One region of the Anoxybacillus sp. MB8 genome, then DNA from elsewhere that is predicted to be linked to it. Evidence: riboswitches for the same ligand, from Rfam matches in the RefSeq annotation. Region 1 holds a riboswitch; each other region holds the start of a gene.

Evidence for each region. Region 1 has a riboswitch for cobalamin ahead of metE (5-methyltetrahydropteroyltriglutamate--homocysteine S-methyltransferase). Riboswitches for the same ligand answer to the same signal wherever they lie in the genome.
Region 2: it holds a riboswitch for cobalamin, as region 1 does, so the genes downstream of both, EKC99_RS11920 (ribonucleoside-diphosphate reductase subunit alpha) here and metE (5-methyltetrahydropteroyltriglutamate--homocysteine S-methyltransferase) in region 1, are expected to answer to the same signal.
Region 3: it holds a riboswitch for cobalamin, as region 1 does, so the genes downstream of both, EKC99_RS03460 ((2Fe-2S) ferredoxin domain-containing protein) here and metE (5-methyltetrahydropteroyltriglutamate--homocysteine S-methyltransferase) in region 1, are expected to answer to the same signal.

What each region holds. Positions count from the first base shown of each region.
Region 1 covers NZ_RXXX01000040.1:5,395-15,531, reverse strand. Annotated here, with positions in the region: gene EKC99_RS12450 (hypothetical protein) at 1-162, shown strand, start outside; gene EKC99_RS12445 (IS630 family transposase) at 217-720, opposite strand; gene EKC99_RS12440 (winged helix-turn-helix domain-containing protein) at 747-1,277, opposite strand; cobalamin riboswitch at 2,009-2,198, shown strand; gene metE (5-methyltetrahydropteroyltriglutamate--homocysteine S-methyltransferase) at 2,339-4,612, shown strand; gene EKC99_RS12430 (acyl-CoA thioesterase) at 4,603-5,052, shown strand; gene EKC99_RS12425 (hypothetical protein) at 5,290-5,661, opposite strand; partial or broken gene EKC99_RS12420 (IS256 family transposase) at 5,927-6,109, opposite strand; gene glmS (glutamine--fructose-6-phosphate transaminase (isomerizing)) at 6,435-8,237, opposite strand; gene glmM (phosphoglucosamine mutase) at 8,624-9,970, opposite strand; gene EKC99_RS12405 (CdaR family protein) at 9,990-10,137, opposite strand, start outside.
Region 2 covers NZ_RXXX01000037.1:7,955-18,091, forward strand. Annotated here, with positions in the region: gene EKC99_RS11920 (ribonucleoside-diphosphate reductase subunit alpha) at 1-1,234, opposite strand, end outside; cobalamin riboswitch at 1,346-1,545, opposite strand; gene EKC99_RS11925 (cytochrome d ubiquinol oxidase subunit II) at 1,640-2,677, opposite strand; gene EKC99_RS11930 (cytochrome ubiquinol oxidase subunit I) at 2,692-4,044, opposite strand; gene EKC99_RS11935 (metal ABC transporter substrate-binding protein) at 4,116-5,099, opposite strand; gene EKC99_RS11940 (GTP-binding protein) at 5,190-6,371, opposite strand; gene yidD (membrane protein insertion efficiency factor YidD) at 6,449-6,673, opposite strand; gene EKC99_RS11950 (S-ribosylhomocysteine lyase) at 6,802-7,275, shown strand; gene ytzI (YtzI protein) at 7,294-7,434, opposite strand; gene EKC99_RS11960 (Dps family protein) at 7,544-7,981, shown strand; gene EKC99_RS11965 (hypothetical protein) at 8,112-8,420, shown strand; gene ytkD (RNA deprotection pyrophosphohydrolase) at 8,484-8,957, shown strand; gene EKC99_RS11975 (ABC transporter permease) at 8,987-9,793, opposite strand; gene EKC99_RS11980 (ABC transporter ATP-binding protein) at 9,780-10,137, opposite strand, start outside.
Region 3 covers NZ_RXXX01000005.1:70,502-80,638, forward strand. Annotated here, with positions in the region: gene EKC99_RS03430 (sirohydrochlorin chelatase) at 1-768, opposite strand, end outside; gene cobJ (precorrin-3B C(17)-methyltransferase) at 774-2,294, opposite strand; gene EKC99_RS03440 (energy-coupling factor ABC transporter ATP-binding protein) at 2,301-3,080, opposite strand; gene EKC99_RS03445 (CbiQ family ECF transporter T component) at 3,064-3,786, opposite strand; gene EKC99_RS03450 (energy-coupling factor ABC transporter substrate-binding protein) at 3,779-4,048, opposite strand; gene EKC99_RS03455 (energy-coupling factor ABC transporter permease) at 4,045-4,773, opposite strand; gene EKC99_RS03460 ((2Fe-2S) ferredoxin domain-containing protein) at 4,791-5,153, opposite strand; cobalamin riboswitch at 5,311-5,492, opposite strand; gene EKC99_RS03465 (LacI family DNA-binding transcriptional regulator) at 5,576-6,610, opposite strand; gene EKC99_RS03470 (DUF4968 domain-containing protein) at 6,665-6,934, opposite strand; gene EKC99_RS03475 (alpha-amylase family glycosyl hydrolase) at 6,954-8,468, opposite strand; gene EKC99_RS03480 (sugar ABC transporter permease) at 8,566-9,408, opposite strand; gene EKC99_RS03485 (carbohydrate ABC transporter permease) at 9,410-10,137, opposite strand, start outside.

The DNA.
Region 1 (10,137 bases):
AACACTACATCAGAATCTACAAACAGTTTTTCTTATAAGGATATTAAGTATAATTATATTGCTTTTTATATTGAAAGTAGCGCAAAGTATATAGATATAGTTAATGAACAAGGAATCAAGATCCTAGAAAGTGAAGAAGTAGGGGATATTCGCAAATGGTAAGTGCAATCCCAAACAATTGATATATACATCCAAATTGGCATTTTAACCTCTGATTCACACAGCACACCCCATGCGGCGTAACACCTCATCCGGGTGTTGTAGAACGTACTGTTCAAAGCGAGTAATGGATTGGGCAATGTCATTTTGATCCTTGTGAAAAACGTTGGCAATCACTTCATCTTTCAACCACTTCCACAGCCGTTCAATCGGATTTAACTGTGGAGAATACGGTGGCAAAAAGATGAAATGAAAAGCATCGCCTTCCTCGCCATCAAGAAAGGCTTGCACCATCTTGGCATGATGAATACGCGCATTGTCCAACACAAGCACGAGGAATCGGTCTGTATATTTCTCTTTCAATCGGCGCAAAAAGTCGAGGAACGTTTCGGCATTGGCGGATGATGCGCGATGAAATACCACATCGCCTTGTTGAACATCGACGGCGCCAAAAATAGAAACGTGGGCGTGGTGACCGTAGCTCGGCACGTGTTTTTGATTTCCTACTTCTGCCCATGTCGTACGTAGCGCTTGATAGGCACGAACATGTGTCTCATCCACATAAAACAGCATGGCATTCTCGGTAATTAGTTTTTTTTTATAAATTCAAGTTCTCTTTGAAAAGCAGCTTGACGCTTAGCGTCTCCTTTGACGAGCTTATACGTCGGGCGTGTCCATGACAAACGCAAACGATGCAACAACTTGCGAATCCCTTCCCGTGACATGGAAACACCATAGGTTTGTTGAATGTAAGATTGTAAAATGCGCGTGTTCCATGACGAAGCGATGCCCCAGCCAGCATCCACAGGTGTAGTAGTTAACACGAGTTGTCTGATTTCTTGTTGTTGTTCTTCCGTAAGAAATGGCACGCGACCAGGTGGTAAGCGACGATCGAGTAGATGATCGAGCCCACCTTGATTAAATCGCGCAACGTAGAGGGCAACCGATTGACGGCATACGTTGACCATTTTCGCGACATCTTTACCGAGGTGACCTTCCATGACAAGACGAACAGCGGTCACCCGAACACGGAGGGAAGCATCTTTGATTTTCCGTTCTTGTTTCCGAAGGGTTCGAGGTGTCCAGCCGTGATCATTTGTGATTTTCAGACGTTTCATGCCAATTCCGCTCCTTTTGTATAGAAATATTTAGGAGCAGTATAGCCATGAAAAAAGGTGTTCATACAGAAGTCATGGTTTTAAGGTGCATGTATATAGCTTATCTAGCGGAGTACCGTCAATATATTCATAAAAGACAAACCTTATGTTATTTAGGTGGCCATTGGGTATAATAAATGTTTCAACAATAGTGGTTGAAAATAAACACTGCTCCAGCTTGGTAAGTAAATGGGGAGAATTATAAACATGTGATGCCATAGGATATTTATCATAGTGAATTTTCAACGTAAAGTCCGATGAGTTACTATCTGAAATTTTTACAATAAATGCATCATCGCTCCAACGAGGTTCTTTTAGTACACTACACTTGTATTCCGAGTAATTATTATCCTGTAACAATCTATATATTTGTATAATATCGGTCGTTTTAGGAACTTCTCGAATCAAAATGTCCTTTATTTTCATTAGCAAGTTTTTGTTTTCGTTAGTTAACATAACCCTTCTGCCTCCCTTTCATTAAAAAAATTTATATTTAAATCCACTTTATGTAAAACTATAACAAAAAAAATCAATACTTTTTAACATAAAATTATCAATAAAATATTAATATTAACTTAAAAGAAAAATATAACCATTAACTACGGCGTTACATCTCTCAAAACTCCACACGAGAAAATATTTCGGTTGAAAAAAACAAAAAGTTCGTTTATTCTGAATTTTATACAACAAAATAATAAGTTCACGCAACAGGTGGTTCACACATGCTGTGAATCTTAAAAGGGAAGTTTGGTGAAAGTCCAACACGGTCGCGCCACTGTGATGCAGAGCTGTTTATCACAATCCACTGTTTCATTTGAAATGGGAAGGAGATAAACAGCGATGAAGCTAAGTCAGGAGACCTGCCTGTTGTATGCACTTACGACCTACGCGTCATAGGGAGGAGTGAGGACATATGATGTTGAGGCACTTCACGTATCTCAATACGAGTTAGCTATGCCCTCCTTCTGTTTGGAAGGGGGTTTTTCTGCTTGATTGGGATAAAATGACTGGAGGTGCTTAACTTGTTCATCCGTAGTTCAAATGTAGGATATCCGCGTATTGGTGAGAAAAGAGAGTGGAAAAAAGCGTTAGAATCTTTTTGGAATGGGCAAATAAACGAAGAGCAATTCACAAAGACGATGGAAACGATTCGACTGGATTCCATTCGTAAACAGCTTGAGAAAGGAATTGATCTCATTCCAATCGGAGATTTTTCTTTATACGATCACGTGTTAGATACAGCATTTATGTTTGGATATATTCCTAAGCGATTTCAACAAATAGACGATCCTCTTGAGCAATATTTTGCGATGGCACGTGGAACGAATGGGCAACATGCGCTTGAAATGACGAAATGGTTTAATACAAATTATCACTACATTGTGCCTGAAATCGGGCAAACGAAGCCGAAATTAGTGGATAATCACCTATTGAAAGAATACAAGCTTGTAAAAGAAACATTCAATTTAGAAACAAAACCTGTATTGCTTGGCCCGATTACATTTCTTTTGCTTTCTAAGCAATACGCGCGACACGAGTGGCGCAAACATCTCGCACAATTAGTTCCTGTTTATGTGGAATTATTCAAACAACTAAGCGAAGCGGGCGTGTCATTCGTACAAATGGATGAACCGATTCTCGTGCAAGATATAGACGATGACATCATCGATGCATTTCATCATGTATACAACGTTTTTCACCGCGATATACCGAACATAAATATTATTTTACAAACATATTTTGATAGCGTATCGCATTATCGTGAAATCGTTGCTTTACCTGTCGCAGGCATTGGGCTTGATTTCGTGCATGACGATGGCGAGAACATGAAAAACATAAACACGTACGGATTTCCGAAAGATAAAATATTAGTTGCTGGTATTGTAGACGGTCGCAATGTATGGAAAAGCTCGCTTGCCCAAAAAGCGAAGCTCCTTCATCATTTAGCAGGCGTTTCTGAACAACTGATCATTCAACCGTCTTGCAGCTTAATACATGTCCCTGTCACAACAAAACATGAACATACGTTACCAACAGAACTTGCTAGTACTTTATCATTTGCGGATGAAAAATTAGATGAAATACGTATGTTGACAGAGCATATGAAAGGAAACGTAACGATCGACGAGCTAATCAAATACGATGAACAAACAACCGTTTATTTTTCCAAGTTCCGTCAATCTAAACAAACAGACGATATCACAACCGTTCCATTAAACCGAACATCTTACAGCGAAAGACAAAAAGCACAACGAACCCATTTGCAGCTTCCACTTTTGCCGACAACGACAATTGGCAGTTTTCCACAAACGAGCGACGTGCGCCAAGCTCGGATGAAGTGGAAAAAAGGCGAATGGAACGACAATCAATATAAGTCGTTTATAAAAAAAGAAATCGCAAAATGGATCGACATTCAAGAGCAACTTCAGCTCGATGTGCTTGTCCATGGCGAATTCGAGCGCACAGACATGGTCGAGTTTTTTGGCGAAAAACTACAAGGGATGGCATGCACAACAAACGGTTGGGTGCAATCATATGGATCACGTTGTGTGCGCCCACCTATTATTTTTAGCGATATTGCCTATCAACAACCGATGACCGTAGAAGAAACCGTGTATGCTCAGTCGCTGACGAATAAACCTGTTAAAGGAATGCTGACAGGTCCTGTAACCATTTTAAACTGGTCGTTCGTTCGCGACGATATTTCACGAAAACATGTGCTGATGCAGCTCGCCCTCGCCATTCGTGAGGAAGTATTGCAGTTAGAAAAGGAAGGCATACGCATCATTCAAGTCGATGAGCCAGCGTTACGGGAAGGATTGCCGCTTAAAAAAGAGAAACATGCATCATATTGGGAAGATGCCATCACGGCATTCCGTCTCGCTACCTCATCTGTGAAAAAGGAAACGCAAATTCATACACATATGTGCTATTCACAGTTTGAACATATGATGCATATTATTGATGAGCTTGATGCGGACGTCATTTCCATTGAATCGTCGCGAAGCCATGGCGAGCTTATTTCCGCGTTTGAGACATATGAATATAAAAAAGAAATTGGCTTAGGGGTGTATGACATTCATAGCCCGCGCATTCCGACAAAAGAAGAAATAAGCGAACAAATCGAACGGGCACTTCGCGTTCTTCGTCCAGAACAATTTTGGGTCAATCCTGATTGCGGATTAAAAACTCGAAAAGAAGAAGAAACGATTGCCGCACTTCAAGTGATGGTAGAGGCAGCACGCGAATACCGCGAGCGTCTTTTAGCGTACGGAGGGATGAAATCATGGAAGTAAGCGTCGAGCAGTCAAAAACGATTCAAACACGGCTCGTATTGCCTTCTGATACGAACCATCTCGGCACGATTTTTGGTGGTACCGTTTTAGCTTATATTGATGAAATTGCGGCAATATCCGCCATGCGCCATGCGCGAAAAGCAGTCGTCACCGTTTCGATCGACAAAGTTGACTTTATTTCGTCCGCAAAAGTTGGCGATATTTTAAAGCTTGAAGCATTCGTCTACTCGACCGGACGCACATCCATGAAAGTATTCGTCAAAGTCGAAACAGAAGATTTATTTACAGGCGAACATCACTTAACAACGACGTGCTTTTTAACGATGGTCGCCATCGATCAAAACAAAAAACCGACCCCTGTTCCAAAAGTTATCATTAGCGAACGGGAAGAACAAATCGTACAACTGTATCAGCAAAACAAACGAATCAACAAGGCATAGATATTGACACGAAAAAACCACACGCCCGATTACATATATCGTAATCTATGGCGTGTGGTTTTATCACTCTGTACAATTAGGAAAAAGTTGTTAAAAACTCTCTGCGCTCCACCTTGTTCACCTAGCTTGTTGCCAGATGGCTTACGAGAGGAATGGGTATGGACAAAACGGTCAGGGTCAGAAGATCGGGCAAATGGCTGTTGGAGCTGTTTTTTTCGTGCGTGCAGTATTTTTAGTTCATATCTTTCGTTTTGTTTTTTTCATGAATAAAAGAATTATGAGAAAACTGAGCAAAATAAGTGTAATCCATAAAGAAATGGAATAAGCCTTTTTAAATAGTTGAATAGTCCACACTGGTGCCCAAGCATCCTCCCCTATTAACCAATATGCGACTACATTTGAAATTCCAACACCTTCTGTACTTGGTTTGAGTGATTGATAATAATTGAGCGCTAAACTAATACTGCAAACTACGGATACAAAAAAAAGTACAGTAATTGTGATAAGAAGTGTTTTAAATAAATCTTTTGTTCTTCTATAGAATAAATAAGTAAAAATTGAAAAAATAATTAACAAAATGTAATAAAAATAAAGTTCTGGATTAAACATAATTTCACTCCCGTTGAAAAACCTAAAGGAAGTAAGTGCATCCTCCCTTTAAGATTTTTTAATTATTTTTCTTCTTTTTCTTTCTTAACATCTTCTATAGGTACCGTCAAGAATTTTGTGTAATGTAAAATAGATAGGGTATCCCTGAAATAGATTTAGAATAGAGGGGAGACTGGTTTCCTCCACACAAGAGACTGAATATTCAGTCTCTTGTGTGGAAAGGGAGAATCCCCTTATCTCATTTATTTACATTATTTGGTTAATTGTAACATTCTTCAAACATTCGTTGATAGTAGCCGTTTCTCATATTGGATGTGTCCGCCTGTTCGATTTCGAGGAAATGTTTGATTTCTTCCCGCATAATCAGCTCTAATTTTTCCCTCACAAACTGACGAACGACACTTTCCAGTTGATTTGCCCAGTCTACATTCGGTACACTTTTAGACATGGGTAGGGTTCTCCTTTCTCTAAGATTTTTGGTCCAATCAGAGAATACCCTACCTTTTTTCTTTTGTTCTAGCAAAATGCTTTACACAAAATTTTATACATCATCAAAAAATTGTTGGCATAAAAATTCGCCAACACTTTTATTGAATATATAACTTTATTTTTCAGTATGCGACTTTATTTTCCGCAGATAATAGAAAAAACAAAAGCCTGCTGGATTCACCAACAGGCTTTCAGTTCCCGACTTTTTTGTTCGGTACCTAACTTTTTTGTCAAGTACCCGACTTTTTTGTCATTCAACAACCATGACGTGTGTTTTTTAAGCTTTATTCCACCGTTACAGACTTCGCTAAGTTGCGTGGTTTGTCGACATCGCAACCGCGATGTAGTGCCGCATAGTAAGCAATGAGCTGCAATGGAACGACAGATGCAAGTGGCGTAAGCATTGGATGAACAGCTGGAATGACGAAACGGTCGTCCTCCATGTCTAATCCTTTCATGGAAATGATGCACGGATTTGCACCGCGAGCGACAACTTCTTTGACGTTACCGCGAATGCTTAAATTCACATGTTCTTGTGTCGCAAGTGCGATGACCGGTGTACCTTTTTCAATTAACGCAATTGTGCCGTGCTTCAATTCCCCGCCTGCAAAACCTTCTGCCTGAATGTAAGAAATTTCTTTTAGCTTTAGCGCGCCTTCTAATACAACATAATAGTCGACCGCGCGACCGATAAAGAAGCAGTTGCGTGTTGTCGCTAAATATTCGCGTGCGATGTTTTCCATTTCATGTTTTGCATCACAAAGTGTTTCCATCGCATTCGCTACAATACCAAGTTCTTTTGTTACGTCAACATTCAATTCGATGCCTTTTGCTTTTGCAGCCACCGCAGCCAGCATCGCAAGCACTGCAATTTGTGCTGTATATGCCTTCGTTGAAGCAACAGCGATTTCTGGTCCAGCATGAAGAAGAAGCGTATAATCTGCTTCGCGCGATAATGTCGAACCTGGCACGTTCGTAATCGTTAATGATTTATAACCAAGCTCCTTCGTGCGCACGAGCACCGCGCGGCTATCTGCCGTCTCCCCGCTTTGTGAAATATAAATAAAGAGCGGTTTTTCCGATAAAAGCGGCATATTGTATGAAAATTCGCTTGCAATGTGCACTTCAACAGGGATTTTCGCCCAGTTTTCGATCAATTGCTTACCGACTAAACCAGCATGATAGCTCGTGCCGCACGCGACGATATATAAGCGATCCGCTTCATTAATCGCTTGCACAATGTCTTCATCAATCGCTAGTTCACCTTGTTCGTTGCGATATTTTTCAATTAAACGGCGAATGACAAGCGGCTGTTCATCAATCTCTTTTAACATATAGTACGGATACGTTCCTTTTTCAATGTCGCTTGCATCCAACTCCGCTACATATGGCGCGCGCTCTACGACTTCACCATTTAACTTTTTAATCGTTACACTTTCTTTTGTGACGATGACGATTTCTTTATCCATTAACTCGACATATTCGTTTGTCACTTGCAGCATCGCTAATGCATCGCTTGCGACAACGTTGAACCCTTTGCCTAATCCAGCTAAAAGCGGGCTTTTATTTTTCGCCGCGTAAATGACGCCATCATTTTCTGCATCAATTAAAGCGATCGCATAGGAACCTTTTAAGAGCGAAAGCGTCTTACGAAACGCTTCTTCTACCGCCAATCCGTCGTTCACGAATGTTTCAATTAACTGCACAATGACTTCTGTATCTGTATCGCTTTTAAACGACACGTGTGCTAAATAATCACGTTTTAGCAATTCGTAGTTTTCGATTACACCATTATGCACAAGGGTAAAGCGACCAGATGCGCTTTGGTGTGGATGGGCGTTGACGCGGTTTGGCACACCGTGTGTCGCCCAACGTGTATGACCGATGCCAAGCGGCGCGTCTACATCTTCTGCGACAATGGCACGTAAATCTGCAATGCGTCCTTTTTCTTTAAACACATGTACACCTTGTTCGTTTAATAACGCAATACCTGCAGAGTCATATCCGCGATACTCTAATTTCTCTAGTCCGTACAATAAAATTTCCTTTGATGGTTGTTCACCAATATAACCAACAATTCCGCACATAACAAGTCCTCCCTAATAATAGGGGCAAGAAGGGGCTCTTGCCCCTTGATTCGTATGTGCGATGAACGTTCTTTCCTTTGTGCAAAGAGTCGCCTCTTTGTTTTAAGAAAGAACTTGCGGCTGTCATCGCTTCAGCCGGGAGGCATCCGCCGAACACTCGATAAACCTCCTCCTCGTCAACTAAGCTTTCTTCCCGTCCAAAGCTTAGTCCAGGCGCTTTAATAACTGTTGTTTTCCGCTACCCTCCTTTCACGTAAGATGTCAAACAACAATAGTTTACAACAACAAAGAGGCAAACGTCAATGTGTATCGCTTACCCCTGTATAAACAAAATATGCATAAATGGAATAAACCGTTCCATTTATGCATATCGTTTACCGAAAACATTATTGTGCGCCAAAGCGCTCACGAATAACGGCTGCAATTCGCTCAACGTATTGATCACAAAGCTCGTTTGTCGGCGCTTCTGCCATCACGCGAACGAGCGGTTCCGTACCAGACGGACGAACGAGGATGCGGCCGTTTCCAGCCATTTCTTCTTCTACCTCACGAATGACGCGTTGTACTTCTTCGCTTGCGATTGCTTCATGTTTATCCGTTACTTTTACGTTCACTAATTTTTGTGGGTATTTTTTCATTTCCCCCGCTAGCTCAGAAAGCGGCTTTTTCGTTACTTTCATAATGTTGACAAGCTGTAGCGCTGTCAATAACCCATCTCCTGTTGTGTTGTAATCAAGGAAAATAATATGCCCTGATTGTTCTCCACCTAAATTGTATCCGTTCTTTTTCATTTCTTCGACGACATAACGGTCACCAACGGCTGTTTGCACACTTTTGATCCCTTGCGCTTCAAGCGCTTTATAAAAACCAAGGTTGCTCATGACGGTTGAGACGACCGTTTGATGTTTTAAACGCCCTTGTTCATTTAAATATTTTGCGCAAATGTACATAATTTGGTCACCGTCAACAATTTCACCGTTTTCATCAACCGCAATTAATCGGTCGCCATCTCCATCAAACGCTAACCCTACATCTGCCCCTTTTTCCTTCACAAATGCAGCTAACGCCTCCGGATGTGTTGAGCCGACACCTTCGTTAATATTTAACCCGTTCGGTGAAGCTCCCATTGTCGACACATCGGCATCTAAATCAGCAAATAAATGCGTCGCTAATGACGATGTTGCACCGTGTGCGCAATCAAGCGCTACGTGAATGCCTGAAAAATCTTCATCTACTGTTTGCTTTAAATATTGTAAATATTTTTGTCCGCCTTCAAAGTAGTCGTTTACTTGCCCTAAATCTTTGCCGATTGGACGTGGCAACGTATCTTCTTCGCTATCGAGAAGAGCTTCAATTTCTTGTTCTTGTTCATCGGAAAGCTTAAAGCCATCTGGACCAAAAAACTTAATGCCGTTATCTTGAACAGGGTTATGCGAAGCGGAGATCATGACCCCCGCTTGCGCCCCTAATACTTTTGTTAAATAGGCTACACCTGGTGTGGAAATCACGCCAAGGCGCATAACTTCTGCTCCGATGGAGAGCAGTCCAGCTACAAGCGCTCCTTCCAGCATATGACCAGAAATGCGCGTATCGCGCCCGATTAGCACTTTCGGACGTTCTTTATCTTTTGTTAATACGTAGCCACCAAAACGGCCAATTTTAAAAGCTAATTCTGGCGTTAATTCGCTATTGGCAATCCCTCGCACACCGTCTGTTCCAAAATACTTACCCATGCTATCGCTCCTTTTATAGTTACTCATTTCTTGTGATACGAATCGTTGCTTCTTTTTGTGGTAGTCTCCATCGAACATTTTGAGGTCCATTGACTTCAATTGGAACGTCATGTTCTCCAATGCCTAATTCACTAACGTTTAAGTATACCTCAATATCTTTCAACTGA
Region 2 (10,137 bases), on a different contig from region 1:
TGATTTCAATCGCAGGAACGCGCTCTTTACTTAACTCTGGATGATTGATACATTCCTCATACTTTTCACGGAACGAGCCATTTCCTCGTTCTTCATCATAAAAGTCTTCTAGCCCTAATGGATTGCCGTGTTTATCTTTCCAGCCCATCACTTTTTTCACTTCATGTGGGTCAAATAAATACCAATCGCCGCGCTTTTCGACTTGTTCCATAAATAAATCAGGGATGCATACGCCATAAAATAAATCATGGCATTTTTGCCGTTCATCGCCGTTGTTTAGCTTCGCGTCTAAAAACGAGAAAATGTCTTTATGCCAAACGTCTAAATATACGGCAATGCTTCCTTGGCGCGTACCGAGCTGGTCAACCGATACGGCGGTATTGTTTAATTGGCGCATCCATGGAATGACACCAGAGGAGATGCCTTTAAACCCTTTAATATCGGAATTTCGTGCGCGAATTTTTCCTAAATATACGCCAATTCCTCCACCGCCTTTTGATAAACGGGCGATGTCGGTATTCGACTCATAAATGCCAATTAAACTATCGTCTACCGTATCAATAAAACAACTCGATAATTGACCATACGACTTTCCAGCGTTTGCGTAAGTTGGCGTAGCAACGGTCATGTATTGGTTAGATAATGCCCAATATGCTTCTTTCGCTAGTGCCATTCGTTTTGTCGGATGTTCATATGCCATTAATGTTAAAGCAATCGTTAAAAAGCGCTCTTGCGGCAGTTCGTAAATTTCGCCGCCATACCCCTTCGCTAAATAGCGATCAACGAGCGTTTTTAACCCGATGTATGTAAATAGCTCGTCCTTTTTTGCGTCAATCCATGTGCTCGCTTCTTGCAGTTCTTCTTTCGTATATCGTTCCAATAAAAACGAGTCGTAAATGCCGAGATCGACGAGCATTATTTGCAATTCATAAAAGTAGCGATATGTGTCGGATACATCATAGCCGCGATTGTTAGCTGCCTCGTCGTATAGCTGTTGCAAATAGAGACGAGCGGCAACAAACGTCCAATCCGGCTGTTCTACGGTGATTTCATCAAGCGCATTTAAAATAAGTTTATTCATCATGTCGTTGTACCGCTGCGTATGAGCAAGCGCCCGTACAGTCCGTTCAATGTATCGCTCACTCGCTAAGTGTGGAAAGTCTTTGAAAATAGGAAACAATAATGTGCGGATCGTTTCTTCATTTACTTCTGTTTGTTGTTTTATGTACACCATATAACATCCCTTCCCCTAAAAAATAAAAACATCCGCTCTCATTGAGCGGATGAAACGATGGAAAAAGGCATGCTTTCACCATCGTTTCATCTTCTCAATCCCCGAAGAATATGAAACGATACAAGGAAGGCAGGTCTCCTGACTCGCGCTTCTTCCTACTTTGGATTCCTTCCCATATATGCGCCTGAAAAGCTGACATATACAGTGGTGTTGTTTCCATTTCGTCTGCGCACACAGTTGCGGGGACAGTTCTGGATTCGCACCAGATTCCCTATTAAGTCCGCTCGGACACCTTCACTTGTTGGTTTCAATATATAGTTATTATTTTGTGCAATCATCACAATATATTGTACGAAAAAGGTTTACGTTTAAAACTATAGCGAAAAATCTCAACATTTGCAATCATTATTTTTCATCATTTGCTACATAGCGCCGGTCTTTCATAAACAGCCGCCAAAAATAAATGAATCCTGGAAATAAAATAGCAAAGCCGACGATATACGTCACAAAAAGGGCACGAAACGTATTCGGATGCGTAAATCCGGATTCGATTGTTACATTCGGGTAAATCATATATGGTAAATGAGCTTTTCCGTATGCGTAACTTGCACAAAAATATTGTAAGACGATGGCTACAACCGCAAGACGCGGCATTCCGCGTCCGTTTTTTCTTTTCCATGAAGGAAGAAAAAGCGCCCCGCCAGCTAAGAGAAATAATACGACAGAAGCGACAAGCCACGGCCAACGTGCAATCATTCCGTCATATAGCCAGCGCGCTTCATTTCGCATCGTGACCATAATGAGAATAGAGGAGAGAAGAGCAAACGGCCCGATGATGAGTGCATCGCGGCGATAAATCGTATATGCTTCTATTTCATTTGCTTCGTTTGAGTAGTCTGCTAATAAAAGCGACGAAAGAAAGAGTGTACTTGTAATCGCAAAGGCGATAAATGCATATTCATGTGGGCTTGTAAATAAGCGATCAAGCCGTAGGCGACTGACTCCATTCATTGTTTCGACAAAAGAACCATGCGTAATTGGCAAGACGCTAATTAAAAAGGCTGGAATAAGTAAGCCGCTTATACCAGAAATGTAAACAAGCACTTTTTCATATTTAGGAGCAACGTGTGAAAAAACGAGGAACGCACTACGTACAGTAAGCAAAAGTAAAATGATGCTTCCGGGTATAAGTAAAATGGTTCCTAGCATAAATGTCGCTCCGGGAAAAAAGCTGACGAGCGCCACGACGATCGCAACGATAAAGACGTTTGTCACTTCCCATGTCGGTGATAAATATCGGTTTGCGATTTTCGTTGCTTTCGTTTGCGGGCGGTTCATATATACCATCGACCAAAACCCTGCTCCAAAGTCCATCGTCGCCATGACGGCGTAAATAAAAATAAATCCCCATAAAATTGAAATAGCAATTAATTCATCTGTCATCATCTTGCTCCTTTCTACATGTGCGTAGATAAGTGTTGTTCAATCGGATGGCGGCGGAAATAAGAACGCAAGACGAGAACGACTGCGACGAGTAAAAATACGTAAATGGACGTAAATAAAAGAAAGAGTGTTCCTAAATTTGTTGACTGTGTTACAGCTTCTGCCGTTGTCATCATGCGATAAATGACCCAAGGCTGTCTCCCTGTACAAGCAAAAATCCAGCCAAATTCAATACCGAGAAGAGCGAGCGGCCCAGCAGTAACAACTGTCCACATAAACCAGTTCGGAAATATGTGTTGTTTTCTTATGCGATGCCAAACGAATCCGACAATGGAAAGAAGGAGAAGAAACATGCCGATTCCGACCATTGCATTAAAAAGGGTATGGACAAACAATGGTGGCCACCATTCTTCTGGAAAGTCATTCAATCCGACAACGACGGTATCGAAACGATTGCCCGCTAAAAAGCTAAGTAACCACGGAATTTCAATTCCCCATTTGACCGTTTGTGTTTCACGGTCCGTAAAACCGCCGATGACGAGCGGGGCGTGCGACTGTGTTTCAAACAATCCTTCAGCAGCAGCTAATTTTTCAGGTTGATATTCATGAAGAAGTTGGGCTGATTCATGTCCGTTTATTGCTGTTAGTAAAGAAAATACGCCGCCAACTGTTAAACCGAGCATGAGCGCTTTTTTATGAAAAAGTTGGATGCGTTCATGGCGTCTATTTTTCAACATGTGATATGCCGCGATTGAAGCGATCGTAAACGCACCTGTCATATACGCTGATAAAACGACGTGTGTTGCTGTGACGGCAAAGCTTGGATTAAAAAACGCCTCCCACGGATTGACGTCAACAATTTGCCCGTTTTCGATACGAAAGCCAGTCGGTGTACCTTCAAAGGCGTGAACGTTCGTGATTAAAATGGCAGAAGCGGCTGCTCCGATGGCAACAAGCGTCAAGCTTACGATGCGCATTGCTGGAGAGATACGGTCTGCTGCGTATACGTAAATAGATAAAAATAACGCTTCGACGAAAAACGCATAAATTTCAATTTGAAACGGAAGCGCCATCACTTTGCCGACCACTTCCATAAAGCCTGGCCATAAAAGTGAAAGTTGTACTCCTGCGATAGTACCAGACGGAATCGCTACGCCAAGCAAAATGGCGAGCGCTTTTGTCCAACGATTAGCCATGAGAGCGTAGTCATTGTCTTTCGTTTTTTGATATAGTAGCTCGGCCAATAAAATCATGAGCGGAATACCGACTCCAAGCGTCGCAAAAATAATATGAAACGCCATGGTTGTACCAAATAACGTTCTTGCTGTTAATACGTGATCCATACCGAAATGTTCATCCCTTTCCATACATTGTCGTTTCCTAGTTTGATTTGAAAAGGGAAAAAATATGCAAAAAAATAAGCGACCGTAACGATCGCTTATTGTAACGCTTTTTTTAATGCGGATATATTGTCATTCATGATCGCAAAGTAATCTTTATTGTTTGCGATATCATCGTTTGTGCGCGCTTCTAAGTTGTGAAGAATGAGTACATCCGCCCCAATTTCATTTTTTACGACTTCAGCAATTTTTGATGTAACATTTTGTTCAAAAAAGATATATTGTATGTTGTGCTCTTTTGCTTTTTTAATGATGGAAGTAAGCTGTTTTTGTGACGGTTCATTTGTTGGTGATAGTCCAGTCACGCTTATTTGTTTTAAGCCGTATCGTTTCTCCCAATAGCCGTATGCAGCATGAGCAACAAGAATATCTTTTCTTTTCGCCTCTTTCATCAGTTGTTGAAATTGTTGATCGAGTTGTTCAAGTTGCTGTTTTAATGAAGCGAAGTTTTGTTCAAAATCATCTTTCGCTTCAGGTTTAAGTTCTACTAATGTTTGTTTAATCGTTTCGGCCATTTCAATGGAATAAATCGGATCTAACCAGACGTGAGGATCGACATCTCCGTGAGCATGTTCATCTTCGTTTTCATGAGTATGTTCATATTCGTTTTCATGAGCATGTTCGTCTCCATGAGTATCATTAGCTGAAAGTAATTCCATGTTTTCCGTTGCTGCGACGAATTTGACGCGCTCATGTTCTAGCGTTTTCGTGATGCGATCGACAAATCCTTCCATTCCTTGACCAATGTAAATGAATGCATCAGCCTCAGCAATTTGTTGCATCGTTTTTGCTGTTGGCTCATATGTGTGCACATCGACGCCTGGAGGGTATACACTTTCGACTTGCACATGTTTTCCACCAATTTTTTCGGTAAAGTCTTGAAGTGGATATACGGTTGTATAAATGATAAGTGGATTGTCTTTTCCCTCGCTAGTGGCTGGAGCGTTTTCATCTTGTTTATTGCATCCAAATAGTGTAAGTGTGCTTGTAAGTATAATAGTTAACATCGCACGTAATTTCATATTTTTTTCCTCCTCTCAAAAAAGAAGGATGTTTATGAAAACATCCTTTTTCTCCTAGTTTATTATATCGTAATCGTTACGATTTGAAAACTATGAAGTAGTAACAAATGGTGGAAGCGGATCAACAAAAGTTGACCAGTCTTGTTTCATTTCTTCATCTGTTAATAAACATGCATCCAGGGAAGAAGAAATCGCATGTTCGTCCATGCCAATGCCAATCAATACGAGTTCTGTCATGCGATCGCCATACGTATCGTCCCATTTTGCACGCAATTCATGTTCTTCTCGCAAAATTTGTTCCTGTTCATGTGGAGGATATGTGGCAATCCATTCGCCAGCCCCTTGAATCATAATGGACGGCCCAGCTTGTGAAAGAAGTCCGCACATATTGTTGCGGGAAGCGAGCCAGAAAAAGCCTTTGGCGCGAACGATTTCAACTGGCCATTGTTCGAGCCAATGCATCAGCCGTTCGGGATGAAACGGGCGACGGCGGCGATATACGAAAGAAGAAATGCCGTATTCTTCTGTTTCTGGTGTATGCTCTTCATTTAGTTCTTTTATCCATCCAGCTGATTGACTCGCTTTTTCGAAATCAAATAAACGAGTGTTTAAAATGTGATGAAGTGCCACTTTTCCGTATGTTGTCCGAATGATTTTTGCTTCTGGATTTAATTTACGAAGGAGTGCTTCTAGCTCGTCTGCATCTTCTTGAGAAATGCAGTCGATTTTATTTAAAATAAGCACGTTTGCAAATTCAATTTGATCAATTAGTAAATCGACAACTTCACGCGTATCTGTTTCATCGACTGCTTGTTTACGATCTAATAACGTTTCACCGGAGGCAAAATCATGCCAAAAACGATTGGCATCTACAACGGTGACCATCGTATCTAACCGACATGTTGACGTTAAATCAATGCCAAATTCCTCATCGATATACGTAAATGTTTGAGCGACAGGAATCGGTTCGCTAATGCCGGATGACTCGATGACAATGTAATCAATGTTTCCAGCCTCAACGAGTTTTTGAACTTCTTTCATTAAATCTTCTCGCAACGTACAACAAATACAGCCGTTTTGAATTTGTACAAGCTTTTCTTCTGTACGTGAAAATCCACCTTGTTTAATGAGCTCAGCATCGATATTCACCTCGCTCATGTCGTTGACGATAACAGCAATTTTTAATCCTTCACGATTGTTTAAAATATGATTAAGCAATGTCGTTTTTCCTGAACCTAAATATCCGCTTAATACGGTAACAGGCACTTTCATATAGGTTTCTCCTTTCCCAAAACGTAATTATTACGATTTACAACGTTTATCATATCGAAAAAAAAGAGAAAGAACAACTATTTTTGCTCTTTCTCTGGAACGGGATCAAATCCACCGGGGTGAAACGGATGACATTTTAAAATGCGTTTTATTGTTAAATATCCGCCTTTGAGCGCACCGAAACGGCGAATAGCTTCGAATCCGTAATGCGAACAAGTCGGATAAAAGCGACATGTCGGTGGTTTTAATGGGGAAATGACACGTTGATAAAAGCGAATAAGTAAAAGAAGTATATGTTTCATATCATACACCTACCCCTATTTTTTCTTATTGTAACATAGCTGGACGAAATGATACTAACAAAAAAAGATGAAAAAAGTCGGACTTTTGTGTATGATAAAGACGTAACAATTGAAAAGAGGTGAGAAGTATGCCTTCAGTAGAAAGCTTTGAGCTTGATCATTGTGCGGTCAAAGCACCGTACGTTCGCCATTGCGGCGTTCATAAAGTCGGCAGCGACGGTGTTGTGAATAAATTTGATATTCGTTTTTGTCAGCCTAATAAAGAAGCAATGCAGCCAGCAGCTATTCATACGCTCGAGCATTTGCTAGCGGTGCACATTCGTAAGCACGCCGAAAAATACGACCATTTTGATATTATTGATATTTCGCCAATGGGATGTCAAACAGGCTATTATTTAGTCGTTAGCGGCACGCCAACCGTTGAAGAAATTATTGACTTGCTAGAGGCAACGATGAATGAAGCGCTAACCGTCACAGAGGTGCCAGCCGCAACAGAAAAAGAGTGTGGTCAAGCGAAGTTGCATGATTTAGAAGGAGCAAAGCGACTCATGCGCTACTGGCTATCGCAACCAAAAGAAGAATTGAAAAAAGTGTTTGGCTAAACAACAAAGGTTCAGGCGTTACATGTCTGAACCTTTGCTTTTTTCATTTGGCAACTCATCAATGGTGTGTTTGTATTTGTATGCTTTTGAAATCGTTAAAACGCTTAAGATGAGCACGACAAATACAATGATGATAGAAATAATAAAAGTGAGCAACATATGTACCCCTCCACATTCTATCTTAATGCAAAACCGTATTATTTTCCAAAATTTTTTTTGTTTGCTACAATAGAGAAGGGGAAAGTTTATACTTGAGGAGGGAATGAAAATGAAGGAAAAATTAATTGACATTGTAAACAAACAAATTGCGAATTGGAACGTATTGTATGTGAAACTGCACAACTACCATTGGTATGTGAAAGGTCCGCAATTTTTTACGTTGCATACAAAATTTGAAGAATTGTACAATGAAGCTGCGCTACATATTGATGAATTAGCGGAGCGTTTATTGGCGCTAGGTGGAAAGCCGTTAGCGACGATGAAAGAGTATTTAGCGGTAGCGTCTGTACAGGAAGCCAAAGGAAATGAAACAGCCGAGGAAATGGTGGCAGAAATCGTGCGCGATTTTGAAACGATGATTGAAGAGTTGAAAGATGGTATGAACTACGCAGGGGAAATTAATGATGAAACGACTGGGGATATGCTTTTAGGCATTCATCAAAGCTTAGAAAAACATGTGTGGATGTTAAAATCGTTTCTTGGATAAGGTGGGATTTCCCACCTTTTTCATATTATAGTACTTGAAGAAGCGTTAAAGGAGATCGTATGCTTTTTGTTGCATGAAAACAAATGGATCGACTCACACTAACCGTAACAAATGGAAAAGAGGTGGGGCGATGAAAAAAACGTACTATGTTTCAGTGGCTCGTGGCGAAATTTCGCAAGTGAAAACAGCATCACCTTGGGAGTTTCGAATTGAGGCGACGGATGAAGAAATCATTCAATTACGAGAGTATTTTGATGAAATGTATTCATCCGATTGGCAATCGTTTTGGCGCGCACATGTGCCGTATGTGCAATACCATTACGATCGGCCAAATGATGGATATGATCAAGCGATAAAAAAAGTGTACGAACTTATTTATGAGCTTGGAGATGAAGAAGCGAAACAACAAATTGAAACGATGGGTGTCATACAGTTATAAAAGCTGTCGACAATTTCACTGTGTGGTACAATGAAGAAAACATACAGTTGAGGGTAGACGGCGATGATTGTATTTCAAGATTACTACGGATACAACGTTCGACTTTCTTTTTCTGACCATCCTTTTTCGCAACAACCGAAACATGTTCTTGTGATTTGTCGGTACGATGGTCGTTGGTTATTGACAAATCACGCTGTACGTGGCTGGGAGTTTCCAGGTGGGAAAATAGAGGAAGGAGAAACGGCAGAACAAGCAGCAATTCGCGAAGTAAAGGAAGAAACGGGCGGAGTTGTTGAGAAGATCACGTACATTGGACAGTATGAAGTCAAACGTCCGAATGAAACGATTGTAAAAAATATTTATTTTGCTCATGTTGAATTTTTGGAACAAAGGGAGTCGTATTTTGAGACAAATGGTCCTGTGCTCATTGAGCATATGCCAGATGACATAGCGAAAGATGGACGATTTAGTTTTATTATGAAGGATGGCGTATGGGCATATACGAAACAACAGTTAGAGCGGTGGGGAATGATTTAAAACCCCACCGCTTTTTCTTACGTGTAGGGTTATGCACGTTTCATTAGTTTTTTTTCAAACCAACTGACAAGTTGGTACATGATGCTTGAAAGTAACGCAATCATAAGCAAACTTAATAAAACGAGCGTAAAGTTGAACACTTGGAACCCGTAAATAATCATATAACCGAGCCCTTGTTTCGAAACAAGAAATTCCCCGACAATGACACCGACCCAAGATAGACCGACGTTCACTTTTAACGTTGAAATCATTGTCGGAAAGGAAGCGGGTAAAATGGCTTCTGTGAACCATTGTCGTTTTGTTGCACCGAATGTTTGAAGCACTTTGATATAGTTGGCATCTACTTCTTTAAACGATGTGTAAACGACAATCGTTGTAATAATGATAGAAATGATTGCTCCCATCGCCACGATTGACGTCATATTCGGTCCGAGCGCTACAATGAGAATCGGTCCAAGTGCCACCTTTGGCATGGCATTTAAAATGACTAAATACGGATCAACAATTTTAGATACGCGTGGAAACCACCAAAGAAGCGCAGCGAAACAAATGCCTGCGATCGTACCAACAATAAAACCGAGCACGGTCTCTGTTAATGTGATGGTTGTATGTGAAAGCAACGTATGATCGCGCACTTTAGTGATAAACAAGTGCCAAATTGAAGACGGTGAGCTAAATAAAAGAGGATCAATCCAATGAAAACGGCTCGCCATCTCCCATAAGCTAAAGAAGGAAACGACGATGATCATTTGGAAAAAACGAACGATTCGTTTTTCGCGCTTTTCATATGCTATATATTGATCGTATATACGTTGCAACCATTCATGTTTGTTCAATGCTCTCTAACTCCTTCCAAATCATTTGAAAAATCGGTGAAAAATCTGGATGTTGGCGAGCTTGAAACGGTGTACATGCTTTTAATGAATCTGGAACGGAAACAATTCGCTTAATTTTTCCTGGTCTTGCGGTAAATAAAACGATACGGTCGCTCATTGCAATCGCTTCACCGATGTCGTGCGTGACGAGAAGTGCTGTTTTCCGATATTGCTTTAACGTCTCCCATACGAGATCTTCTAGTTTAAGTTTTGTTTGGTAATCAAGTGCTGAAAACGGTTCATCTAACAATAAAATTTTCGGGTCGGTTGCCAAGGTGCGAACGAGTGCAGCGCGCTGACGCATT
Region 3 (10,137 bases), on a different contig from region 1:
ACACGTATCGCAATTCATTGACACGAAATCACCTATTGCTTCTTGTAAGCGATCGAGCACAATCGTTTGTAGCGACGGATGAAAGCCGAAATAATGCGCCAGTACAAATGACATGTGCGGATACATGCTTTGAAACTCAGAAACTTTCTTTTCTAATCGCTTAATAAGCACACCTGTAAATAAAAAGTAAGGTAAAACAACGATTTTTTTTGCTCCGAGCTTGACACATCTGACAACAGCCTCATCTAATGAAGGATTTGTGACGCCCATAAACGCTGGTTCAACGATCGCCTGTTTATTTCGCTCCCAAAATAAACGGGCAATTTTATATAAATCGCTATTGGCATCTGGATCGCTCCCGCCGCGCCCAAGTAAAATGATCGCCGTATGCTCATCTAAAACAACCTCTGCTTCTTTTAAACGATCTTGTAAAATCGTAAATGTTGCATCGTGAATGCCAAGCGGTCGTCCATACGTAAACGAAACGTGCGGATAGCGTTGTTTCGCTTCATCAATGGCTGCTGGAATATGTAATTTCGAATGACCAGCTGGTAGCAAAATAATCGGAATGATGACGACATCTTTCGCTCCCTGTTCCACACAATGAGCAATGCCGTCAATGACCGATGGAACACCAAACTCTAAAAAACATGTATGCACATAAAACGCTTTATCGATTTGCGGACGGATCGTTTGTACAAACTGGCGAACTTGTTCGTTCCCTTCTTCATCACGGCTTCCGTGTCCAACAAATAAAATAGCTTTCATCTTTTTCACTCCCCACATGCAGCTGGCTCTACTTTCATTGTTTGTCCGTAAACAAAGCCACCGACTTCTTTTTTTCGTTCAAAAAATGTATGGAAACGTTCTTTTGTATATGCTTCTTCCTTGTATTGCTCAATAATACGTGCAATCGTGGCAACAATGTCATCTGGATGAATTCCTTCAGCAACAAGCTGACCCGGATGAGCGTTTCTTCCCACTGTTTTTCCTCCTAAAAATAAATCAAATGCCCCTTTTCGATAAACGACGCCAATATCTTCATTTACTGCACCGTAACACGCCATACCGCACCCATTAAATCCGAGACGTAACTCTTTCGGTAAAGACGTCCCACCAAATTGCTTATACAACTGTTCAGCATAAGGAATGGCATCTTTTTTCTCCCCGTCGCAAAAATCGCACGCTTTCATCACAAGCACATCCCCAACTGGCGCAACTGTTAATCCTGCTGCTAAAAAAGAGGCAATGACTTCATCCGGTCGCTCTGTTTCCATTGTCACCTTTAAATAATGATCAGGAGTATACACAATCGTCCCTCGTTCGCCAACGATGCGTGCAATATTCGTCATTTGTTGTGGTGTCAACGTTTTATTTGCCACTCCCGGACTAATCGCTACTTCTAACCGTTCCATCTTTTTTGGAGACGTCACTTTTTCATATGCTTCTTCCGCTAATGTGCGCACGTTCGCGAGCGCCCACGGTTCTGCTTCTGGCCGTAACCGTTCATGCGGCTTTAACGGTTGGACAGCGCTTGATAGCGTATATTTTCGCTCGTAACCGCGCGGGGTAATCATCAAACCATCATGAACGAATGTAGAAGAGTTTCCGATAATGACAGTCGTTAGCATACCAATCTCATGTTGTAACATATCTCCTAAATTTGTAATGACGACATGTTGCCGCTCGCGATACGCGCTTTTGACAAGTCCAACGGGCGTATTTGGCGAACGATATGTTAATAAAATGCGCTGCGCTTCAACGATTTGTTGCGTACGGCGGCCACTTTTTGGATTGTATAGCGCAATGACAAAATCCGCTGCGGCAGCCGCTTCAATTCTTTTCGCAATCATATGCCACGGAGTTAAATGATCGCTTAAACTAATCGTACATGCATCGTGCATAATCGGTGCCCCTAACAAAGCAGCGCAAGAATGAATCGCTGAAATACCTGGGATAACTTCCACTTCGACTCCTGTTTCTTTTTTCCATCCTTTTTCAATTAACACTTCATAAACGAGTCCCGCCATTCCATAAAGTCCAGCATCTCCGCTTGAAATGACAGCTACCTTTTTGCCGCGCTCCGCTTGCTTGATCGCCTCTTGGGCCCTGCTTACTTCTTCCGTCATTCCAGTACAAATGACTTCTTTTCCATGAATGAGATCCATTACTAAATCAACATACGTTTTGTATCCGACAATGACGTCGCTTTCCGCTATCGCTTCACGCGCCCGTTTCGTCATATGATCCACACTTCCCGGTCCAAAGCCAACAACAAACAGTTTTCCCGCCATATATCTTCACCCCTTTTTCCATCGTTCAATCCATTGCGCGAATTGTTGTTCAGTATACGTCTTCTTCTCATACTCCCATATGCGTAAAAGAAGCGGTAATGGGAAATGAAGTTCACGAAATATATTCGTTTGTGTAAATACAAAGGCAGGTGTTCCGTGCAAAACGATGCGCCCATCATGCATGACAAACACTTCGTCCGCCCACTGCCAAACAAAATCGAGATCATGTGTAATAACGACAAGCGTCGTACCTGCTTCGTGCAACTCATTTAATTTACTGATTAAGCGCTCGCTTTGCAAACCGTCTAAATAAGCAGAAGGCTCATCGACAATAAGTAAGCGAGGTTGCGGAGCCATAGCTACCGCAAGCGATAACCATTTTTTTTGTCCAAGACTTAAGTGGTGAATCGGTATATCTCTCCATCGATGAAGTGAAAACTGCTCCATCACTTCATCCATCCGCTCACGATTTGATTCCAAACTAATCGCCAGTTCTTCTTCAATGGTCGGAGCTAAAAATTGGTGTTCTGGGTTTTGAAAAACGACGCCGACATGTTGTCGTAACTCGCGCCTTAACCGCCGATCTTCTACCTTTTTTCCTTCCCAATACACGTCTCCTCTCGTCGGACGGTAAATGCCGTTTGCATGAAGGAGCCATGTCGTTTTTCCACAACCATTTTTCCCAATTAACGCATATTTTTTCCCACGCTCAATCGTAAGCGATACACCTTTTAGCACATATGCGCCGTTTTGGTACGTATAATGAACATCATGAAACGTTAACATATAAGCCCTCCATCATAAGTAAAACAACGAGCCACACACATGTTTCGATCACATATTTTCGCGGCAATTGTTCGTCCGCACAAATCGGAAAAACAAATGATGCGTTCCTCGCCTCTTGTGCAATGATCGTTGCTTCATAGTCGCGCATCGTTTGGCGAAACAGTTGTGCAACGGCAAGTGAGGCGAGGCGCCAACTTCGTTCGCCATTTTTTATTCGCACCGTCATAAACAAATGCATCGCTGCTTTTTCTAACACAAAAATGAAGCGATACGTCAACAACAATAGCTCAATAAATGCTTTCGGGACGTGCCATTTGCTTAATGCATGAGCAATGCGAAAAAACGGCGTTGTGATCGCGAGAAAAAAGAGAGTAAACGAACTTGCCAATGCCCTCAAGCAAATCGTCGCCACTTCCGCCATATTTTCACCGACAAAGTGAATCGTTCGATCAACGGTAAAAAGAAGTGGAACACAGCTTCCGATCATGATAAGAACTATAACAATAAAAAAGTGAACACAAACACGCCAAGGTAAGCGCGCATGATAAAGAAGCCAGACGAATAGCCAAACGATAATGATACAGCGAACGACATTCGTTCCACATAACGCCCATATGAGCAACATACACGTAAGCATCAATTTAAATGTGACATTTAATTTAGCAAGCTTGTTTCGATAAGCCCATTCGTCAAGCCAACTAACCATTTCGCTTTCGCCCTTTATATAGCCCGATAATATATCCAATCACTCCAGCACCGAGCGCTGCTTGTACCGAAAATAGCAACGTCTCTACCTCACCGCCTGGCGGCTCAAATAAAACATGAAACCACGGTTCATAATGCGGAGCGGTTTGTTGAATCATTTCTTCCGCAAGCGTATCAGTCCCAGCGAACTCCGTATTTTTCACAATAAATAGCGGCAACACGATCAACAGAGCGGCAATGAACAACAATAGACGATTGCTCATTTAAAAAACACTCCTCTCTCCTCTAACACATCTAACTCTCGCTTCGAGTACGTATGCAAAAAGTTCCATACAACAACGGTAAGAAGTCCTTCCGTAATCGCAAGCGGAACTTGTGTCAGTGCAAAAATGGAAGCGAATTTCAAAAATGCGCCCCATACGCCGCTTGTCACATCTGGAAATGCTAGGGCGAGCTGAAACGACGTCATGACGTATGTCGCCAAATCAGCCATCATCGCTGCTAAAAAGACGGATATACGCACGGATATTCCACACTTTTTACATATAACAAACAAACCGTACGCAACGAGCGGACCAACAACAGCCATAGAAAAAGCATTCGCCCCTAGCGTCGTCAAACCTCCATGCGCCAGCAAAAGCGCTTGAAATAATAGCACTGCTGTACCGATGACCGTCATAATAAACGGTCCAAATAAAAGCGCACCAAGTCCTGTCCCAGTCGGATGCGAGCTACTTCCCGTCACCGATGGAATTTTTAATGCCGAGAGAACGAATGTAAACGCCGTCGCGAACGCAAGAAGTAGTTTCACCTCCGGCTTTTGTTTCATCAAATGTGAAACATGGCGCATGCCAACAAAGAAAAATGGCAAAAAGAGTAACCACCAAACGAGCGCCCAATGCCAAGGTAAAAATCCTTCCATAATATGCATCGCATATGCAGATGGAGAAAGGGCGAAAAGAATGTACACAGCAATACAAATCGTCATCCACCATGTTTTTTTTCTCACTTTTCTTTCCCCCTTGTCGCCTGACTATATTTCGGCATCTTAAAATTTTCATCATATGTGTACGTCACGTAATCACATAACATGTCGCCATCACGTATATGTTTTCGGACAATGTCCCGTGCAACGTGCTCATCGATCGTACGATACCAAACACCTTCTGGATACACGATAACAACACACGCATCTTCACAGCGACCGTTGCACCTCGTTCGCGTCGTATGCACGTCGGCATGTAGTTGAAGTTGATCAATTTCATCACGAATGGCTTGCGTCACCTCCTCTCCTCCCTTTCGCATGCAGCTCCCTCCGTTGCAAATGAGCACATGATGCTTCGTTCCTTGCAAATTCCACGTCGCCATATATCTTCGCTCCTTTTATCAAAAATAAAAAAAGCACCCCTAGGCAGAGGTGCAGAAAAAACGAAAGATTCAAAAAATAGAGCATACGCCATCTAAGCATACATCATCGCTATAACGTCCATCGTTCCCGCACGTCTACCTATATTCCCGTAGGCAGCCGACGTATCGCAAGCAGGCAGGTCTCCTGGCTTAGGTTCATCATTTCGCTGCGCCTTCCCAAAAAATCAGTGGCACGTTGCAACGAAACTCCCCATCACAGTGGCGGGTACCGCGACGGCTTTGCACCGTTCTTCCCTTTTCAGCATACGTTTGTATGCACCGTACTTGCTCATCGTATATGCGTTTTCAAAGAACATGATGTTAATCATATGATACACCATTTTTTTCTTCTTGCCTATCCTGTTTACGAAAAAAGCACCTTCTTATTCAGAAGGCGCTTTGTAGTAATCGCACGAAAATCGTTTCACGAGCGTATGTGGAATGATAATTCGTTTAATCGGCTCATTCGGATTTTCGATTTGTTGTATTAAATTTCTTGCCGCTTCAAAGCCAAGTTGGAAAATGTTAATGTCTACCGACGTTAACGGCGGACGGGAAATTTCCGATAAAAGGACGTTGTTAAAGCTGACGATCGATAAATCCGTTGGCACGCTTAAGCCCATTTCTGCAAGCGTATTTAAGACACCGAGCGCCATTAAATCGTCGGCGACAACGAGCGCAGTTGGCGGCTCAGCGAGTGAAAGCAGCTCTTTCATCGCCTCTTGTCCGCCTTCTTTTAAAAACTCTTCATGTACAATGTAATCTTTTCGATACGTCAGCCCTGCCGATTTTAACGCTTTTTCATATCCGCGCAAACGATCCATCGTCACAATGAGATTGACGTTTCCGCCGACAAAAGCGATGCGCTCATGACCGAGTTCAATTAAATATTCTGTCGCCTCGCGCGCCGCGCGCACGTTATCGTTATCGACATGTGTAATTTCCTCCGCTTTTTTATGCGGTTTCCCGATGACGACAAACGGCACGTCTTCTTTTTGCAAATACGCCATAATTTTATCGTTCGCACGCGAATACAGCAAAATGACTCCATCGACGCGCTTTCCTTGTACCATATGCACGACGCCATCGTAAATTTCCGCTTCCGTTTCCCCCGTCGATAACTGCAGCGCATATTGACGATCGTGCACCGCTTTACTGATGCCGCGAATGACTTCTGGGAAAAACGGGTTTTGAAACGCCTTATCCGCTGAGCTTGGCATAATTAAGCCGATGACTTGCGTCGACTTATTTGCTAAGCTGCGCGCGATAAAATTCGGATGATAGCCAAGCTCTTTCATCGCCTCGCGCACTTTTTTCTTCGTTTTCTCGCTAATGCGCGGGCTATCTGCGATGACACGTGAAACAGTCGATGGTGCGACATTCGCTCGCTTCGCTACATCTTTAATTGTTACTGTCATAAAAAATCCCCCATCTCTTACAAAACAATTGCCGCTTCCTCTACCGCTCGTTGTTCACCGTTTACAACAACCGTTGACGGTATCGTGTTTATGCATCGCAACGACCGCAGGACTGACAGAGACGTACTTTTGGTCGAACGGATCGATCGTCACTCGAACGATATCATCACGATAAAAATGTATTTTACCCGATGCCCGCTCGCACGTAAATGCAAATATTTGCTTTTTTCCTTCAATTTTTTGCACATGTCCAATCGGTTGCCATCTTTCCGATTCATCTGTCTGATCGACCGGCCGAATCGCAAAACTTGTATCTTCTAGCATGCTCTCTCCCCCATCATCATTATGCTTTTCGTTTGCGCGCGAAGTATAAAAACAGACCAAATGCCGTATATACCGCAAGAAGCGCCGCAATAAACGGAATGTTTAATCCCGTTTTTGGCGCAAGCACGTAAATTTCCGCCGTTTCGCGATCTAAAATGATGTCGTACTTGCCGTCTTTGCTGCGCACTAAATCTCCCGCCAGCAACCCGCGCAATTCTTTTCCTTGTTCTAGCTCATCGTCGAGCGTCACTTTTTGCGTTTTTGATGTATTGTTAATCGCAATTACCGTCGTTTCCTTTTCATACGTCCGTTTAAACAGAGCCATGCCGTCTTTTTCATAAAGCAATTCAAAATCACCGCGACGAAGCGACGGAAGTTTTTCACGCAATTCCCCGAGCTTTGTCACATAGTCAACGAGCTCTTTATCGGTACGGAAATTCATTAAACGACGGTTATCTGGATCTTCCCCGCCATCAAGCGCAATTTCTGTTCCATAGTACATGATTGGCATGCCCGGCGCTGCAAACAAATACGTCAATCCGAGCTTTAAACGCGTCACCGGATTGATGCGATTTTGCAACGCTAAACGCGTAAACCGAACGGTATCGTGATTATCTAAAAACGTTCCGAGCAAATACGGTCGATCATAAAACGCCGCATTTCGCTTCCATACGTTGTAAAGCGGCTCGATCGATTGATCGACGTTTGAAAAAATGGTTGACGCCTCTTTGTAAAACGGAAAGTCAATTAACGCATCGATGCCATGCTTCCCATATTCCGCGACATAGCGCGGATCGTCATGCCATACTTCTCCAAGAAGGAAAAAGTCTTGTTTCACCGACTTCACTTCTTTTGAAAACTCGTCCCAAAACGATTTTGGCACATGTTTCACCGTATCTAAACGATATCCGTCAACGTCTGTTTCTTTTATCCACCATTTCGCGACATCGAATAAATACGCTTTCACTTCCGGATTTTCTTGCGCTAAATCCGGGAGGCCAAACAACCAACCGTTTTCTACTTCTTGTTGGTTCGCCCAATTAAAAATGTCTTTTTTCTCATGAAACCAATCTTTTTTCGCTGGATCATTTAGCCACGGATGATTGTAGCCCGTATGATTGACAACGAAATCTAAAATAACTTTCATATCGCGTTTATGCGCTTCTTTCACAAGCCGTTTGAAGTCATCAACCGTTCCAAAATGCTCTTCTACTTTATAAAAGTCTTCAATCCAATAGCCGTGATACCCGCCCTTTTCATTCGCAAAAATCGGCGTCAGCCAAATGGCTGTAAAGCCCATTTCCTTTATGTAGTCGAGCTTGTCAATAATCCCTTGCAAATCACCGCCATGGTATGCTTTCGGATCATGCACATTGACATCGTAATCGTTTTTCGGATTCCCGTTATTAAAACGGTCGACCATAATAAAATAAATGCGCTCATCTTGCCACGCTCGCTCCGTTTTCGCACTCGCTGGCGTCGTCACGGACAACAACAAAACAAAAATAAGTAGCGCACGAAATACACGTTTCATTTCATTTCACTCCCCATTCATTCCAAAGCTTCTTATGTTAATATATCTCTAAATAGTAAGAAAGGAAAGAACCAAAACGATTCTTTCCTTTCGTTTCTCATCCTTTTGTTCCACCTGCCGTTAAACCAGAGACGAAATACTTTTGGAATGAAAGGAAGAGAATAGCGATCGGCACAGCAATTAATACCGAACCTGCCGCAAACGTTGTAAATTCGCTACCGAACTGCTTCGCCACTAAATCGTACAATCCGACCGCTAGCGTATATTTTTCTTTGCTGCGCAGCAAAACGCTCGCTAAAATGAAGTCACCAAACGGTGCAATAAACGTAAAGAGCGCCACGACCGCAATAATTGGCTTCGCAAGCGGTAAAACGATTTGGAAGAAAATGCGCAAGTGCCCTGCTCCGTCAATTTTCGCCGATTCATCAAGCTCTTTCGGAATCGTATCTAAATATCCTTTCATGAGCCACGTATTCATCGGAATGGCACCGCCGACGTATACGAGAATTAACCCTAAATGCGTATCAACTAATCCCGTTAAAAGCGCTAAAATGAAAATCGCAATGAGCGCCGCAAAGTTTGGAATCATCTGCAAAATTAAAAACGTCATGAGCCCGTTTTGACGCCCGATAAAACGATAACGCGAAAATGAATACGCCGTTAAACTAACTAAAATGACCGAAAAAATCATCGTCAACGTTGAAATTTTTAACGAGTTCCAATACCAAGTCAAATAGTCGCTTTGCGACGTATCAAACAATTTTTTGTAATGGGCAAGCGTGGCGTTGTCTGGAATCATTTTCGAACCGGACAAACTTTGCCCCGGGTTAAACGACGAGCCAACGACCCAAAGAAGCGGATAGACGATAATGATCGTCATCACCAAAATGACTGCATACGACAACGTAAGCCGAATGAGTTTTTGTCTTTTCATATCCATATTACATCATATCCTCTTCTTTAAATGATTTTGTTCTTCTAAACTGCCATAATGCAACAGATACGACAACGAGCGAAAGCAATAACGTAATCGCCGCTGCTTTCGAATATTGCGCAGATGTCATCGTTAAACGATAAATCCATGAAATTAAAATGTCTGTCGCACCGGCATTTTGCCCGGATACCGCAGGGCCGCCACCATTAAATAAGTAAATGATGTTAAAGTTGTTAAAGTTAAACGTATATTGCGTAATTAAAATCGGCGCTGTGGCATACAACACAAGCGGAAGAGTAATTTTTGTAAACTTTTGCCAACTTGAAGCACCATCGACTGTCGCTGCCTCGTACAATTCGTTCGGAATCGCCTGCAATACCCCCGTTGTCATCGCAAAGACGAATGGGAACCCGAGCCACGTTTGAATCAAAATAAGGGCAACTTTCGTCCAAAATGGATCGGTCATCCACTCGATCGGTCCGATGCCTAATGATGCTAAAATCGTTTTATTAATGACCCCGAACGATTCGTTAAACATGCCGGAAAAGACGAGAATCGTCACGAACGCAGGAACAGCCCAAGGTAAAATGAAAATCGTCCGAATGATCGCTTTTCCTTTTAAATCTTTTTGGTTCACAATAATCGCTAAGAAAATACCGAGCGCAATTTGCAACGTCGTTGCCCCGAACGTCCAAACGATCGTCCAAGCAAGGACGTTAATAAACGTTTTTCGCC